Regions from separate parts of the Pseudomonas sp. Leaf127 genome, predicted to be linked through region 1. Evidence: predicted binding sites of a transcription regulator. Region 1 holds the regulator's gene; each other region holds the start of a gene.
The links. Region 1 encodes sigma-54, which starts transcription at its own class of promoters, with help from an activator protein. Its sites were predicted from a motif close to ANTGGCATNNANNTTGCTNT; they were not measured.
Positions count from the first base shown of each region.

Region 2: a site for sigma-54 is predicted at 3,231-3,250, ahead of flgB (flagellar basal body rod protein FlgB). Genes of this name have one in related genera too.
Region 3: a site for sigma-54 is predicted at 2,829-2,848, ahead of ASF84_RS10035 (ammonium transporter). Genes of this name have one in related genera too.

Region 1 is NZ_LMOA01000001.1:114,975-120,866, reverse strand. Features, by position in the region: gene ASF84_RS00520 (KpsF/GutQ family sugar-phosphate isomerase) at 1-124, shown strand, start outside; gene ASF84_RS00515 (KdsC family phosphatase) at 124-663, shown strand; gene lptC (LPS export ABC transporter periplasmic protein LptC) at 673-1,245, shown strand; gene lptA (lipopolysaccharide transport periplasmic protein LptA) at 1,232-1,777, shown strand; gene lptB (LPS export ABC transporter ATP-binding protein) at 1,778-2,503, shown strand; gene ASF84_RS00495 (RNA polymerase factor sigma-54) at 2,663-4,171, shown strand; gene hpf (ribosome hibernation-promoting factor, HPF/YfiA family) at 4,292-4,600, shown strand; gene ptsN (PTS IIA-like nitrogen regulatory protein PtsN) at 4,612-5,076, shown strand; gene rapZ (RNase adapter RapZ) at 5,079-5,892, shown strand, end outside.
Region 2 is NZ_LMOA01000020.1:355,206-361,097, reverse strand. Features, by position in the region: gene ASF84_RS12310 (flagellar hook-basal body complex protein) at 1-19, opposite strand, end outside; gene flgE (flagellar hook protein FlgE) at 277-1,602, opposite strand; gene ASF84_RS12300 (flagellar hook assembly protein FlgD) at 1,631-2,314, opposite strand; gene flgC (flagellar basal body rod protein FlgC) at 2,329-2,772, opposite strand; gene flgB (flagellar basal body rod protein FlgB) at 2,776-3,186, opposite strand; gene cheR (protein-glutamate O-methyltransferase CheR) at 3,426-4,253, opposite strand; gene ASF84_RS12280 (chemotaxis protein CheV) at 4,346-5,278, opposite strand; gene flgA (flagellar basal body P-ring formation chaperone FlgA) at 5,358-5,892, shown strand, end outside.
Region 3 is NZ_LMOA01000012.1:474,977-480,868, reverse strand. Features, by position in the region: gene ASF84_RS10045 (APC family permease) at 1-1,375, opposite strand, end outside; gene feaR (transcriptional regulator FeaR) at 1,608-2,573, shown strand; gene ASF84_RS10035 (ammonium transporter) at 2,980-4,299, shown strand; partial or broken gene ASF84_RS29680 (methyl-accepting chemotaxis protein) at 4,490-4,699, opposite strand; partial or broken gene ASF84_RS29675 (PAS domain-containing protein) at 4,766-5,065, opposite strand; gene ASF84_RS10025 (DUF1989 domain-containing protein) at 5,552-5,892, opposite strand, start outside.

The DNA.
Region 1 (5,892 bases):
CGCCGCCCAGGCCCTGAAAATCATGGAGGACCACAAGATCAGCGCGCTGATCGTGGTCGACGAACACGACCGCCCCACAGGCGCTTTCAACCTGCAGGATCTTCTGCGCGCAGGAGTCATGTAATGGAGACCCGCACCGTGAGCGACGAACTGCTGCAACGCGCCAGCAAGATCAGGCTGGCGATTTTCGATGTCGATGGCGTGCTGACCGATGGCCGCCTGTACTTCCTGGAAGACGGCAGCGAATTCAAGACCTTCAATACCCTCGACGGCCAGGGCATCAAGATGCTGATCGCCTCGGGCGTCAGCACGGCCATCATCAGCGGGCGCAAGACCCCGGTGGTCGAGCGTCGCGCCAAAAACCTGGGCATCGCCCACTTGTACCAGGGCCGCGAAGACAAGCTGGTGGTGCTTGACCAGTTGCTCGGCGAACTGAACCTTGGCTACGAACAGGTCGCCTACCTGGGGGATGATCTGCCAGACTTGCCCGTCATTCGCCGCGTCGGCCTGGGGATGGCCGTGGCCAGTGCCGCCGGCTTCGTTCGCCAGCACGCCCACGGCGTCACTTGCGCCCGGGGCGGTGAAGGGGCAGCACGCGAGTTCTGCGAGCTGATCCTGAACGCCCAGGGCAACCTTGAAGCGGCCCACGCCGCCTACTTGTAGACTTCGCTCATGCTCAGCAAAAAGATTCGGACCTTCCTGATACTCGGCGTACTGGCATTCCTGCTGGCGGCGGTCGGCTACTGGAATGTCAGCCCCGAGAGCTTCATGGAGCAACCTGCCGTGATGCCTGACGAAACCGCCATCGACTACTACGCCCTGAACGCGCGCAGCGTGCAGTACCTGCCCGATGGCAAGGTGCAGTACGAAATGACGGCCGACAAGGTCGAACACGTCAAGGCCTCCGATGTCACCCTGCTGACCCGGCCGGACCTGCAGATGTACCGTGGCACGGCGTTCCCGTGGCACGTGCAGAGCGCACGCGGTGAAGTCTCACCCGGCGGCGAGCAGGTCGAGCTGATCGACGATGTGCGTGTATCGCGCACCGATGAAAAGAAACGTTCGACTGTCATTACCAGCACTCGAATGACCGTATTCCCACAGAAGCAATATGCGCAGACCGAGCAAGCCGTTAGAATCGACGCCGGCGGCGGTGTCACTACGGCCAAAGGGATGAAAGCGTATTTGAACGACGGCAGGATGGACCTGCTGTCCAACGTAAGAGGACAGTATGAGGCTCGTTAAAACTCTTCCTTTCTTGCTCGGCCTGGGCGCAGCACTGGGAAGCGCGAGCGCCTGGTCCCTGCCCACAGACCGTGACCAGCCGATTCATATCCAGTCGGACGATGCGCAGCTCGACGACAAGCAGGGTGTTGCCACCTACAAGGGCAATGTCATCATCACCCAGGGCTCGATGAAGATCACCGGCAACACCGTGACCATCACACGCAATGCCCAGGGCGAAGTCGATGTTTTCACCTCGGTCGGCAACCTGGCCTATTACGAGCAGAAGCCTTCGGCGACCAAGCCTATCGTCCAGGCCTATGCCGTGACCATCCAGTACAACGCGGGCCAGGACCGGATCACACTGATCGACAAGGCCAAGGTCATCAACGATGGCAACACCTCCGAAGGCGAAAAGATCGTCTACGACACCGTGCGCCAGATCGTCAGTGCAGGTCGCGCGACCGGCAGCAACGTGACGACGCCACGGCCACGGATCGACATGGTCATCCAGCCGAAAAAGAAAACCGAACCGCAGCAGAAGGCCCAGTAAATGGCAACGCTCAAAGCCCAGCACCTGGCCAAGAGTTACAAGAGTCGCCAGGTCGTACGCGATGTAAGCCTGTCGATCGACAGTGGCCAGATCGTCGGCCTGCTGGGCCCGAACGGTGCCGGCAAGACGACGTGTTTCTACATGATCGTCGGCCTGGTGCAGGCCGACCAGGGGCGCGTACTGATCGATGACCTGGATGTCAGCCACCAGCCGATGCACGGCCGGGCTCGCGCCGGTATTGGCTACCTGCCCCAGGAAGCCTCTATTTTTCGCAAGCTGACCGTGGCCGATAACATCATGGCCATCCTGGAAACCCGCAAGGAGCTCGACGGCGCGGCACGCCGCAAGGAGCTGGAAAACCTCTTGCAGGAGTTTCACATCACCCATATCCGCGACAGCCTGGGCATGAGCCTGTCCGGTGGCGAGCGGCGCCGTGTGGAAATTGCCCGGGCACTGGCCACTGCCCCCAAGTTCATCCTGCTGGACGAGCCCTTTGCCGGTGTCGACCCGATTTCGGTCGGCGATATCAAGCAGATCATTCATCACCTGAAGGCCAAGGGCATTGGCGTACTGATCACCGATCACAACGTCCGTGAAACCCTGGACATCTGCGAAACCGCCTACATCGTCAATGATGGACAGTTGATCGCCGAAGGCGATGCCGAGACCATCCTGGCCAACCAGTTGGTCAAAGAGGTCTACCTCGGACACGAGTTCCGCCTCTAGACCGACCACAATGACCATTGACAGCGGATTATTTGTCGTGGCGCTCTAGGCAAGCGCTTGAATTTCAGGCATATAACTTGCTTATAAAAGGCGGCGCCCAGGCGCCCTGTAGTGGATGGCGCACGCGCGCCGGCGAATGTAAGGTGTTGAGCCACTGCCATGAAACCATCGCTAGTCTTGAGAATGGGCCAGCAGCTGACGATGACACCGCAGCTGCAACAGGCTATCCGCTTACTCCAGTTGTCGACCCTGGACTTGCAGCAGGAAATCCAGGAAGCCCTGGAATCCAACCCCATGCTGGAACGCCAGGAAGAAGGCGACGATTTCGATAATTCCGACCCGATGGCGGACAATATCGAAAACAAGCCGGGCAACGAGCGTGAACACGAGCCCCAGGATTCGACCTATCAGGAATCGTCCGCACCCACCGTGGACAATCTTGAAGAAGGCGAATGGAACGAGCGCATCCCTAACGAACTGCCGGTCGACACGGCCTGGGAAGACATCTACCAGACCAGCGCCAGCAGCCTGCCCAGCAATGATGATGACGAGTGGGACTTCACCACCCGCACCTCTGTCGGTGAAAGCCTGCAGAGCCATCTGCTGTGGCAGCTCAACGTCGCGCCGATGTCCGACACCGACCGCCTCATTGCCGTCACCCTGATCGACTGCATCAACAATCAGGGGTATCTGGAAGAGTCGCTGGAAGAGCTGCTGGAAGCCTTCGATCCCGAACTGGACATCGAACGCGATGAAATCGAAGCCGTGCTGCATCGCATCCAGCAATTCGAACCGGCCGGCGTCGGCGCCCGTACCCTGAGCGAATGCCTGCTGCTGCAACTGCGCCAGATGCATGCCAGTACGCCCTGGCTGAGCGAAGCCCAGCGCCTGGTCACCGACTACATCGATCTGCTGGGCGGGCGCGACTACTCGCAACTGATGCGTCGCATGAAGCTCAAGGAAGATGACCTGCGCCAGGTCATCGAACTGGTCCAGAGCCTCAATCCACGGCCGGGCTCGCAGATCGAGTCCAGCGAGCCGGAATATGTCGTGCCCGATGTCATTGTGCGCAAGGACAGCGAACGCTGGCTGGTCGAACTGAACCAGGAAGCGGTGCCACGCTTGCGGGTCAACCCGCAGTACGCCGGTTTCGTGCGCCGCGCCGACACCAGCGCCGACAACACCTTCATGCGCAATCAGTTGCAGGAAGCCCGCTGGTTCATCAAGAGCCTGCAAAGCCGCAACGAAACACTGATGAAGGTGGCCACCCAGATCGTCGAGCACCAGCGCGGCTTTCTCGAATACGGCGACGAGGCCATGAAGCCACTGGTGTTGCATGACATCGCCGAAGCCGTGGGCATGCATGAATCGACCATTTCCCGGGTCACCACGCAGAAATTCATGCACACGCCGCGTGGCATATACGAACTGAAATACTTCTTTTCCAGCCACGTCAGCACCTCCGAAGGCGGCGAATGCTCGTCCACGGCCATTCGCGCGATTATCAAGAAACTGGTGGCGGCGGAAAATCAGAAAAAGCCATTGAGCGACAGCAAGATCGCTGGTTTACTGGAGGCACAAGGCATTCAAGTCGCCCGTCGCACAGTCGCCAAGTACCGCGAATCCCTCGGGATAGCGCCGTCCAGCGAGCGTAAGCGGCTGATGTAGCGGACGAAGCACCTGCAGGTGGCGTACCAGAGCTCACCGCTGCTTGCAGGCGCAGGCCACAGCGTTCCAGTGGCAGGTCACCGACCTGTCTCTTATGCACTGGCAAAGGGAGAAAGCTGTATGCAAGTCAATATCAGTGGACAACATCTGGAAGTGACCAAACCCCTTCGTGAGTATGTGGAGCTCAAACTCAAGAAGCTCGAAGGGCATTTCGACAAGATCACCAACGTCCAGGTCACGATGACGGTCGAGAAGCTGAAGCAGAAAATCGAAGCCACTTTGCATATTCATGGTGGGGAGGTCGTAGCCAACGCCGAACATGACGACATGTACGCGGCCATCGACCTGCTCACCGACAAGCTCGACAGACAATTGCTCAAGCACAAGGAAAAGCAGCAAAGCATCCTCAAGGGTGCGACAGCGCGCTGACATACCAACCCATGATTCGACTTGAAAACATACTGACCCCCGGCCGTTCCCTGGTGAACGTGCCGGGAGGCAGCAAGAAACGCGTGCTTGAACAGATCGCCAACCTCATCGGGCGTGAAGTACCCGCCCTGGACGCACAAGACGTATTTGAAAAACTGCTGGCCCGCGAAAAACTGGGCTCGACCGGCTTTGGCAATGGCATCGCCATTCCTCACTGCCGCCTGAATGACTGCGTAGAACCGGTCAGTGCGGTTCTGTTGCTCGACAAGGCAGTGGAGTTCGATGCTATCGACGGTGAGCCCGTCGACCTGCTGTTCGTACTGCTGGTACCACAGGCGGCCACGGACGAACATCTCAAGCTGCTGAGCCAGATTGCCGGCATGCTTGATCGCAGCGATGTACGCGACCAGTTGCGCAGCGCGAAAAGCAGTCAGGCGCTTTACGATTTAGTACTGGAAAAACTCAAAGGCCATTGAGCATGCGCATGATCATCGTCAGTGGCCGCTCAGGCTCAGGCAAGAGCACGGCACTCGACGTACTGGAAGACAATGGCTTCTACTGCGTCGATAACCTGCCGGCCGGCCTGTTGCCCGAACTGGCCGAGCGCGCCCTGCTCAACAGCGAGCAGGCCGAGCCGCTGCTGGCCGTGTCGATCGACGCGCGCAATATGCCCAGCCACCTGACCCGATTTCCGCAGATCCTCGACGAAGTCCGTGCCCGGCACATCTCTTGCGACGTGCTGTATCTGGACGCTGACGATGCCACGTTGCTCAAGCGCTTTTCCGAGACCCGTCGTCGTCACCCGTTGAGCAATGCACAGCGCTCGCTGGCCGAGGCCATCCGCGACGAGAGCCAACTGCTGGGGCCGATCATCGACCTGGCCGACCTGAAGATCAACACGACGCACCTGAACCTCTATCAGTTGCGTGACACCTTGAAGCTGCGCCTGTTGAACAAGCCCGAGCCCGGCACGGCCTTTCTCATCGAGTCGTTCGGCTTCAAGCGTGGCATGCCCGTGGACGCCGACCTGGTGTTCGATGTGCGCTGCCTGCCCAACCCGTACTGGAAGCCTGAACTGCGCGACCATTCAGGGCTTGAGCCCATAGTGGCCGAGTACCTGGCAGCGCAGCCTGATGTCGAGGAAATGTTCCAGGACATCTTCACCTACCTCAATAAATGGTTGCCGCGCTTCGCCGCCAGCAACCGTTCCTATGTGACCATTGCCATTGGCTGTACCGGCGGACACCACCGTTCGGTCTACCTGACCGAGCGCCTGGGCCAGGTTCTGCAAC
Region 2 (5,892 bases), on a different contig from region 1:
TGGCAACATTGAATGTCATGGAAACTCCTGAGCCGCCTGGCGCGGCCGTTCATTGAGAGGCTTGAGGGTTCGCTCTTCGGCACCGGCATTCGTCACGAATCACCCGGCCTGAACGCCTGCGAATTTCAGTCTCGCATCAATGAAAGTGGGAATTTCCACTGTTAAAAGTAGGAACTTTCCTGGGACTTTTAAGTTAACGACACCATCACATTTTTAATCCCCGGACGCAAAAAAGCCCCTGCAGGCAGGGGCTTTTCGAGACTCACGCAACAGACATTACATCTGGATGGTGGTCTGCAGGATGGTGCTCTGGGTGGAGATGGTCTTGGCGTTCGCCTGGTAGTTGCTTTGCGCCTTGATCAGCTCGACCAGCTCGGACGTCAGATCGACGTTGGACTCTTCCAGCGCCTGACCGGTGACATAGCCCAGGGTACCGGTTTGTGGCGCGCCACTGACCGGCACGCCCGACGAGAACGTCTCGCGCCAGTTGGTGCCACCGGCCGCTTCCAGGCCCTGCACGTTGGCGAAGGTGGTCAGCGAGACCTGGCCGATGACTTTCGACTGGCCGTTGGTGTAGGTGGCGAACAGGCTGCCGCTGGCGTCGACGCTCATGGCGCTGACTTGCCCGGTGGCATAGCCGTTCTGGGTCTGGCTGATCAGGCCGGACGCTGCGGCGGTCTGCTTGACGTTCGTCATGTCCAGCTTGATGCCGGTGGGCGAACCGGCAGCGCCGTTGGCGGCCCAGGTCGCGGTGGTGCCGGTGCCACTCTGTACGCCGGGGACCCAGCCATTGACCTGCAAGGTGCCGTCGGCATTGAGGGTCACGGCGCCCGAGGTGACCGGTGCACCGGTGCCCGAGTTGATCAGGTTACCGCTGGAATCAAAGGTCAGCTTGGTTTCAGTCGTGGTTGTCGTCGTCGGATCGGTGATGTTGCGACCGTTGACCAGACTGTGCATCGACCAGGTGTTGACGCCGGTCTTGACGAAGTAGTTTTCCAGCTTGTGCTCGTTACCCTGGGTGTCATAGATCGGGGTGTCGTACTTGAAGTTGTACGACTTGGTGTCGGTCGCGTCGAAGGTCGACAGCGTCGGCAGGGCAGTCGAGGAGTTCAGGTTCGCGGAGTTGGTGATCTGCGACGTGGTGTTGGGCACCAGGTTCGAGGTGTCAATGCGCATCCGGCCCAGCGTACCCACACCGATCGCGCCATTGCCGTCGACGTTGTAGCCCTGCAGGTTCATACCTTCGCTGTTGACGATGTAGCCTTCACGGTCAGTGTGGAACGCACCGGCACGGGTATAGAGCTTCTCGCCGTTGTTGGTCAGCATGAAGAAGCCGCTGCCGTTGATGGCCATGTCCAGGCTGTTGCCGGTACCGGTCGCCAGGTTGCCCTGGGTGAACTCCTGCGAGATAGCGCCGATGGCCACGCCGCTGCCGGTGCTGACGCCGCCGGAGGTGGCACGAATCGATTGGGCATACTGGTCGCGGAACTCGACACGCGACGACTTGAAGCCATTGGTGGCGACGTTGGCAATGTTGTTGCCGGTGACGTCAAGATGCTTGTTGGCCGCAAAGAGACCACTAAGACCGATATTGAAAGACATTTACAACTCCTCGCCGTCTGCCCGGCTCTTACAATCCGATGGTCTGTACTTTGGACAGGGCGATGCTGCTGCCGCCGGCCAGGTTAAGGGTCATGTCGCCGCCTGTGGTCGCGGTCGTCACACTGTTGACGGTGGCCGGCAGGTAGGTGCCCAGGGCGGTGCCCTCGCCATTGATCGACGCATTGACCTTGAAGGTGTAGTTGCCGGCCGGTGCTGCGCTGCCGTCATCCTTGATGCCGTCCCAGGTGAAGCTTTGGGTACCAACCGGCAAGGCGCCCAGGTCGACGGTGTCGGCCAGAGTGCCGTTGGCATCGTAGACACTGAGCGTGGTGCTGGTGGTGGTGGCCGGGACGACCACCGAACCGGTCAGGCCCTTGCCGGCATCAACGTGCACACTGCTGGCCTCGACAATCACCGAACGCCCGACCAGCGACGAGGCCTGCAGGGCCTGCGACGACTTGTAGATGGTGGCGATGGAATCGACCGTGCCGGTCAGGTTCTGCATGCTTTCCAGGCTGCTGAACTGCGCCAGCTGGGCCACGAACTGGGTGTTGTCCTGAGGATCCAGAGGGTTCTGGTTCTTCATCTGGGTCACCAGCAGTTGCAGGAACGCGTCCTTGCCCAGGGCACTGGTGCCGTCGTTGGTCTTGGTCTTGGTCGGGTTCTGCAGCGAATTGATGAATTTCGCCGATACATCGTTTTCAACAGCCATGGTTCATGCCCTCATTACTGACCCAGGGTCAGAACCTTCTGCATCATGGTTTTGGCGGTGTTCATGATTTCGACGTTGGTCTGGAACGAACGACTGGCGGAAATCATGTCGGCCATTTCTTCCACGACATTGACGTTGGGGTAGTAGACGTACCCGTTGCCGTCGGCAGAAGGATGATTGGGCTCGTAGCGGGCTTCAAGGTTGGAGGTGTCCTCGATGATGCCCGAGACCTGCACGCCCTGCCCGGCCTGACCCTGGTCCTGGAACAGGGAACCACCACCGATCGACTGCTGGCCTTCAAGCACGGTGGCGAACACCGGATGACGGGCACGATAGGTCTGGTCCATGCTCGACGACACGGTTTCAGCGTTGGCAATGTTACTGGCAGTGGTGTTCAGACGCGTGGTCTGGGCACTCATGGCGCTGCCGGCAATGTTGAAGACATTCGATAGCGACATGAATCACTCTCCGCGCAGGGCCGATACCAGCCCTTTGAACTTACTGTTGAGCAGCGTGAAGCTGGCCTGGAACGACATGGAGTTCTGGGTGTAACTGGCCTGCTCCACTTGCGAGTCGACGGTGTTCTGGTCCAGCGACGGCGCCGACGGGGTGCGATACAGCAGCACGCCCTCGTTGTCGCTGCCGCTGCCCTGAGCCTCGATATGGCGACCGTTGGTGGTGTTCATGGCGAACTGGCCCTTGTTGACCTTCTCGGTCTCGGCCGCCAGCACGGCAGAAAAATCCAGGTCACGCGCCTTGTAGCCCGGGGTATCGGCGTTGGAAATGTTGTTGGCCAACACCTCGGCCCGCTGGGCGCGGAAATTCAGGGCTTTTTCGTGGATGCCAAGTGCTTTATCGAAATTGATGCTCATGTCGGGAAACCTTTACCGGTTGACCTGATGTACGTATCACAGACAAAGCAATCGGCATGCCATGTTGTCGAACGCCATGTTTGCTAGGGTTTTGCCACGCACAGGCGGCAGGCATGCCAGAAAAGCGGCAAGGGATTACCGCCAGGAGGGAGGCGGCGGCAAGCGGAGTGTCGTTTTTTTGCCAGAAGATGGCACGAGGGTTGCCGCTGCGTGGCAGATCACGCAACGGCAAGGGCGGCTTATTTGGCCTTGTAGATGATGCCCGGGCTGCACTGGACCATCTGGTAATGATCCGGCAGGCCGTTAAGCGCTTCGGAAGCCCCCAGGAACAAATAGCCACCCGGCTTGAGCACACTGTGGATGCGCAGCAGGATGTCCTTCTTCACCTCGGCGGAAAAGTAGATCAGCACGTTGCGACAGAACACGATGTCGAACTTGCCCAGGCTGGCATAGCTGTCGAGCAGGTTGAACGAACGGAATTCGACCCGACTCTTGATCGGTGCCTTCACCGCCCAGCGCCCCGGCGTCTTGACGTCGAAGTACCGCTGCAGGCGTTCCGGCGACAGGCCGCGGCCGATGGCCAGGCTGTCGTATTCGCCGCTCTTGCAGTTATTGAGCATCAGGCTGGAAAGGTCGGTGGCCACGATCTGCACACCGGTCTTGAGCTGCCCCGGGTTACTACGCTCGAACTCGTCGATCGACATCGACAACGAGTACGGCTCCTGCCCGGAAGAACAGGCCGCCGACCAGATACGCAGGCGCTGGCCAGGGCTGGCCTTGATCTGCTCGGGCAAGACCTTGTTCTTGAGCACCTCGAACGGATAGGTGTCGCGAAACCACAGGGTTTCGTTGGTGGTCATTGCGTCGACCACCTGCTCGCGCAGCCCGCTGCGCGGCTGGGACTGCATGCGCTGCACCAGTTCGCCCAGGCTCTTGATGCCCTGCTGCTCCATCAGCTTGTTGAGGCGGCTGGAAACAAGGTACTGCTTGTTTTCACCCAGCAGGATGCCACAGGCTTTTTCCAGAAAGACCCGGAACTGTTCAAAATCCAAATTACCCGTAGACAAAAGTACCGCCTCTCAAATCATGTGAACGTGCAGGGTGCATGACCCTGGTGGGACGGCTCGCAGGTGCGCATGCAAGCCTGCGACCCACTTTGCTAGCTTTGGTCTGCTGCCTTGATCCGGGACACGACGCGTGCCGCCAGGTCATCGGGCCGGAATTTCGCCAGGAAATCATCGGCACCGACTTTTTTGACCATTGCCTGGTTGAACACCCCCGACAACGAAGTGTGCAGGGTGATGTGCATCTTGTTCATCCGCGGATCATTGCGTATGGCTGCCGTCAAGGTATAGCCATCCATCTCCGGCATTTCAATGTCGGAGATCATCATCAGGAATTCTTCTTCGGGTTTCTTGCCCTCGGCGATCAGCGCCAGCAGGTAATCGAGCGCCTGGCGACCATCATTGAGCGCGACCACTTCTACACCGACTGTTTCCAGGCAACGGCTGACCTGCTTGCGCGCCACGGACGAGTCGTCGACGGTCAGTACCCGCAGCGAGACAGCCTTATGATGAGTGTCTGCATCAATCACACCGACCGACACGGCTTCGGAGATCGGCGCCACCTCGGCCAGGATTTTCTCGACGTCGATGATTTCCACCAACTGATTGTCGACGCGCGTGACGGCGGTCAGGTAGTGGTCGCGACCAGTGCCCTTGGGTGGCGGATGAATCTCCTCCCAGTTCATGTTCACGATGCGTTCGACCGAATGCACCAGAAACCCCTGCACCTTGGTGTTGTACTCGGTGATGATGACGAAGGTGTTTTCCAGCGAGATCATCCCGGCGGAACCGGTGGCCATGGCCAGGTCCAGAATCGGAATCGTGCCACCGCGGATATTGGCCACACCACGCACGATCCTGCTCGATTTGGGCATGATGGTGAGTTTCGGGCATTGCAGTACTTCTTTGACCTTGAAAACGTTGATCCCGTAGAGCTGCTTGCCTTGCAGGCGAAACAGCAACAGCTCCAGGCGATTCTGACCAACCAGCTGCGTGCGCTGGTTTACCGAATCCATTACACCTGCCATGCCCTGCCCCCCTTACCTCAACCATCGATTACCACATGCCAGGGATGGCAAGCGGCACGAGCCTTGCTTTTTATACGTCATGAACGACAAGACGACAATTTTTCGACACGCCGCATTAGAAACCCGCCACTGGCTGGGCGCAATCGTCATGCTGTGCCTGTTGTGCACTGCAAATCCCGGTCGAGCCGAGAATTTCACACTGCCTGAACAGCTTATCGGCGTCACCGAGGGGTTTCTTGAGTACACCGTACAAGAGTATTTGGCGAGCAGCCAGATCGAGGGCCGCCATGAGATTCAGGTCCGGCAACTGGACCCGCGCATGCGCCTGGCGTTTTGCGACAAGGATTTGACAGCGACACTGGAGAGCCAGCGCCCGGTAGGCCGGGTCACCGTGCGGGTACGCTGCGAGGGCTCATCCCCCTGGACTGTCTATGTGCCGGCCCAGGTGCAACTGTTTCGCACCGTGGTCATCGCCACGCGACCGCTCAAGCGTGACACGGTCATCAATGAGCAAGACATTGCCTTGCGCGAGCGGGATGTCGGCACGCTGAACCAGGGCTTTCTGCCATCACTGGACCTGGCCATCGGGCAGAAACTTGTCCGACCAGCGGTCG
Region 3 (5,892 bases), on a different contig from region 1:
GCACGGCGTACAGCACCAGCGACAACAACAGGATGCCGATACCGGTGGCCACTTCACGCCAGCCGCCATAGCCGGTGAGCTCGGCCGAGAGGGTGCCAACGATCACCACCAACGCGGTGAACAGGCTCAGCACCCAGGCCACCGGCACCCAGCCACGTCCCAGCCGCACCGGGCGCGGGTGATCCGGCGCATCGTGGCGCAGCCACAGGAAACCCGACAGGGCAAAGAAGATGGCCACCAGATAGCCGATATTGGCCGTGACCAGCATGGCCAGTGGTGACGACAGGACGAAGATCATCACCAGATTCAGGACCACCGCTGCGGTCATGCAGCGGCCCGGCACCTGATGCTTGTTGAGCACGCCCAACTGGCGGATGGTCAGGCCTTCGAGGGCCATGCCATACAGCGCTCGCGAACCGTCGGCCAGGGCGGCATTGAGGCCCATGAACAGCCCGGCCAACAAGGCCGCGACGAAGAAATCGCTGAAGCCGCTGCCCAGCACGGCGTTGAAGGCGTCGATGTAGAAGCCACCGGGGTTGGCCAGCGCCGTTTCACGGTCGACCATGCCACCCAACCCGAAAGCCACGGCCGCGAACACTGCCACGGTGTAGCCGCCGGAGGTCAGCAGCGCCAGGCGCATGTCGCGCTGGCTGCGGTATTCAGGGCCGAAAGCGGCACACATTTCAGTGCCGTAGGCGCTCCAGCTGACCAGAAACAGCCACACCAGCGCCGTGCGCAGGGCGCTCCAGTCCAGGCTCAACGGTTGCTCGACCAAGGCGTGCTGAAAGCGCGCCAGGCTCCAGCCGTCGCCGAACAATGGAGAAACCGCCAGCACCAGGATCGGCACCAACAACAGCGCCCCCATGTAGCGGGACACCGAGGCGGCCATGTGCACGCCCAGCCGGTTGAACTGCCAGAACAGCACCAGCAGGCCAGCGCCGATCAATTGCGCCAGCCCCACGGTCAACGGTCCCAGCGTGAGGGTCCAGGTCTGGGTGGCGAACCATTGCGCCTGGATCAGCGCCCCGGCACTGACACTGACGATCGACAGCACCGCCGACCAACCCAGCCAGTAGCCAAAGGACGCCAGCGGGCCGACCAGGGTGCAGCGTCGCCGCCAGCCTTGGGTGGCGATCATGGCGATGCCGCCGGGTTTGTCGGGGAACATGGCCGCCACTTCGAGAAAGATCCAGTTCTGGCAGGCACCGATGGCGGCCGACCCCACCCAGAGCAACAACGCGCTCACCGGGCCGAGTACGCCCAGGGCAAAGCCGAACGAGGCGAAGATCGACCCCGACACGGCCATCGACAGAGCAAAGGCATCTGTCCAGCGCAGGTTTTTTTGCAGGTGCGGATCGGAATGATTGTTTTGCATGGAAGGACCTGCACATCAATGAATATGAGCCCCGATTAGATGCCTTGTGTGGCGGGCCGACCACTGTTGAGCGCGCCAACCGCTTGGCTCAACGTGCCATGGGGCGGCCCTGATGAATAATCTTGATACAAACATTAAGATGTTAGTAAATTAACCGCCTGCGCTCGGCTCATACGACCATTCGCTACTTCTAATAAGAAAAACCAGACCCATTGCCGGTCCGAGGTGAATCATGAATCACGCATTGCAGCACGAGCAGCTCTTTCTGGGGCGCGAAGGGTTCGAGGTCTGGCACGGCAGCCTGGCCTCAAGCTGCGGAATCTTTCATGTCGAACCGCCTTGCCACTCGGACATCACCACCTTTCAGGGCGCGGTGACCGCTGTCGACAGCGAATCGTGCGCGCTGCAAGGCGCACGCATTACCAGCAACTGCTCGCAGGTGTATCGCCGGGCCAGCGACATCCGCCGCGACGACCAGGATTTTTTCTATCTGGTGATGCAGCTCGGTGGCGAGGCCGTCATTTGCCAGTCCGAGACCCAGACCCGCCTACAACGCGGTGACCTGGTGCTGCTCGACGTGGCCCGGCCCAGCGACTTTCACTTTCAGGGCCTGAGCGACCAGGTGTCGTTCATCCTGCCGCGCGATGAGCTGCTGCAGCGCTTCAAGACCCGGCACGTGCGGCTGAACCAGCGTATCGAGGCCACCTCGTCCATCGGCGCCATGAGCGCCATGCTGGTCAACCAGTTGATGAACAACACGACGCTGGCCCGACAAGAGTCCCTGGCGGTGCTGGAGGCGATTCTGGCGCTGCTCAGGCCGGCCCTGGCCACGGATGACAGCAGTGAGCCGGCTGACAGCCCTGCCCTGCTGGTCAAGGCCCGCACACTGATCGAGCGCCATCTCGACGACGAGGCCCTGTGCCCGGAGCAGATCGCCTCGGCCATCGGCACGTCGGTGCGCAGTCTGCACCGCCTGTTTACCCGGTCCGGCATGAGCGTGGGCCGCTACATTCTTGAACGTCGCCTGCAGCGCTGCGCCCAGGCCATCGCCCACAGCGATCTGAAAATCAGCCATATAGCCATACGCTGGGGCTTCAAGGACCTGGGGCACTTTTCCCGGGCCTTCAGAAATGCCTATGGCATGTCACCCAGCGACTATCGACACAGCGTATTGCAAACCGCCATGGCGGCGGTATGACCCCGTTGCTACCGGCCTTTTAATATGTGTTTATTCAACCACGGCGTAGTCAGACTTCACCGGCAATACTCCTTAGTGGCTATAACCATAACGGCGCTGCCGGCAGGAAAATGAGCCTTAACAGTGCATGTTTTTCTGCCGTTGAAAGTGCGCGGCTTCCTATCGCCTTTCTGCACTGATCACATAATCGGTTGCCCGCCGCTTCAAAGCGTGCCCGCGTCGACAACACGCGGTTCAGACTTGTTATACAGAGACACTGGCAAGCTAATTGCTATTCCCAACAGGAAAATAAATTACCCGAAAGGAATGAATACTTTCATCCTTCCGGCGTAGTTCAGCGCGTCGTCATGCCTTGGCCTGCCTGGGCATTACCGGCACCTATTCAGACCGTTGGAGATTATCAGCCATGATCCGCCTCGCACGCCCAGGCCGCACCCTATGCGGCCTCCCCCTTGTTATGGCTTGCTCTTCAGGGTACGCCGATGAAGTCGCACCGGTCATCAATAGCGGCGACACCGCCTTTGTGGCGCTGTGTTCGCTGATTGTGTTGTTGATGACCTTGCCCGGTCTTGCGCTGTTCTATGGCGGCATGGCCAGGACCAAGAATGTGCTCTCGGTCATGATGCAGGTGTTCTGCACCGCCGCCTTGATGTCGATCATCTTTGCCGTATACGGCTACAGCCTGGTGTTTGGCGATGGCGGTTCGATGAATGCCGTGATCGGCAATCTGGATAAAGTGTTCTTGCAAGGCGTGACCATTCATACCGTGGTGGGAACCATTCCTGAATATTTGTACTTTCTGTTCATGCTGCTGTTTGCCGCCATTACCCCGGCCATCATTGTCGGAGCGTTTGCCGAGCGCATGAAGTTTGCCGCGGTGATGGTGTTCATGGCGCTGTGGATCACCCTTAACTATATCCCGATGGCGCACATGGCCTGGGGTGGCGGCTGGGTGTTTAACCTGGGCGTGCAGGACTTTGCCGGGGGCAACGTGGTGCACCTGAACGTCGGCATCGCTTCGCTGGTCGGCGCCTGGCTGATCGGCCGGCGTCGCGGCTTCGGTACCTCGGCGCTGGCGCCGCACAACATGACCATGACCATGACCGGCGGCTCGCTGCTGTGGGTCGGCTGGCTGGGTTTCTGTGGCGGTTGCGTGCTGGCGGTCAACGGCTTTGCCATGCTGGTGATGGTCAACACCATGCTGGCCAGTTGCGCCGGTGCGCTGGGCTGGATGCTGGTGGAGTGGAAACACCGTGGCCGGCCGAGCCTGTTCGGGGCGGTGTCGGGCTCCATTGCCGGGTTGGTGGCGATCACCCCCGCGTGTGGTTTTGTCGGGCCCATGGGCGCCATCGTGCTGGGCTTCATTGCAGGCCCCTTGTGCGTCTGGTCGGTGGAAAAGCTCAAGCCGATGCTGGGCCTGGACGACGCCTTCGATGTGTTTGGCGTGCATGGCGTGGCCGGTATCCTGGGCGGGCTGCTGACCCCGGTGTTCGCAATGACCGCCCTGGGTGGCCAGGGCTTTGCCGAAGGCCGCGACCTGGTCAGCCAGTTGCTGGTCAATGGCGGGGCGCTATTGTTCAGCATCCTGTTCTCGGCGCTCAGCAGCCTGGTGGCGTTCAAGATCACGGCGATGCTGTGCGGTGGGCTGCGCGTCGATGAAGACGCCGAGGTCGACGGGCTGGACCTGTCTGCGCATGGCGAGGTGGGCTACAAGTATTCCAATTGAGGGGGTCACTATGCCCATCAGGCACACTGCCCGCGACCGGCTGCGTTAGCAGTCGTAAATTTTCAGCGTCTACACAATTTTTGCGAGCGCTACGCACTCGGTCGCGGGCAAGCGCGCTCCTACACACCGGTCCCATGTTTGTTGCGTGACGGCGTGCCGCCTTGGCGGCAGGTATGGCTTACCGCTGTTGCAGCATGGACTGGATCTGCTGCACCGACTCCTGGGTACGCTGGGCCAGGTTGCGCACTTCATCGGCGACCACGGCAAAGCCCCTGCCTTGTTCACCGGCGCGGGCCGCTTCGATGGCGGCGTTGAGTGCCAGCAGGTTGGTCTGCTCGGCGATGCCGCGAATCACCGCCGCAATGCGCGCAATGTTTTCGTAGGTGGCCTGGATACCGGCCTGCTCGCGTGCGTGCAGGCTGGCGGCGGTCTTTTCGTCGCTGATTTCGCGCACCGCGCCGGCCACATGCAACAGCCGCCCCTGGCTGTCGCGCAGACTGCGGCCACGCTCGCGGAACCACAGCTCGCCCCGGGTCTTGTGGCGCATGCGGTATTCGACGACATAACCGTCATCGCCGCCCGGCGCCTTCATCGAGGTGTCGAAGGCGTGCATGACCTGCTTGAGGTCGTCGCTGTTGACCACGGCAAAGTAGCTGTCCCAGCCATCGGGAAACGAGCGGGCGTCGTGGCCGATCAACTGGCGAAACTGCTCTGACCAACGAATAACGTTGTGCGGATGATCCGGATTGCCATCCACCACGTTCATCGACCAGCAGCCTTCGGTGAGGCTGCTGCGGGTGACTTCCCAGACCTGGCGCTCCTGCTCCCAGCCGGCCTGCTCGGCGCTCAACTGCGCCAGCCGGGCGGCGTCGCTGTGCTGCCGGGCCTGAAGATCAGCAATGTGGGCCAGGCCTTGCGCCACCTGGCGTTGCAGCTCAGCGTACTGGGCCTCGGTGCAGGGCGGTGCCGGGCGCGCCTGGGCCTCCTGGCGAATGTGCTGCAGTTCGGCCCAGCGCTGGTGCAGGCGCTGCAGGCGGCCCTGCAAGTGCGGGTGCTCGCGCAGCGGCGCAGCGGCCGGTGCGGGGCTGCCCTGTTCGTCCAGCAGGCGATCCAGCCACAGGCCAAGTTCATTGGCCAGGCCACGAGAAGCGTTGGAAAACCACATCGGCCAATCTCCTATCCATGAAACGACAAAGGCGCCGTGCAAGACATATGCCGTCCTGCACAGGCGCCTGTGGATGACACTGAGGTGTCAGCTGCGAACCCGGCTCTTCTGAGGATCATAAGCCACGGTGCTGGCGGCCACGTGGGCACGAATACGCTTTTGCTGGCCGTCGAGCTTGCCGATTTCCAGCGCCGTGCCCGGTGCGCAATACGCGATGTCCAGCCGGCACAGGGCGATGTTGCGGCCCAGCACCGCCGAGCGAGTGGCACTGGTGATGACCCCGACCTGGGCCCGCCCCATGCGTACGCAGTCGCCGTGCGCCGCCACTTCGTTGCCTTCCAGCACCAGCCCCACCAGTTGCTGGCGGGGCTGGGCACTGCGGCGCAGCAAGGCCTCACGCCCGATGAAATCGGCCGCCTTGCTCTTGA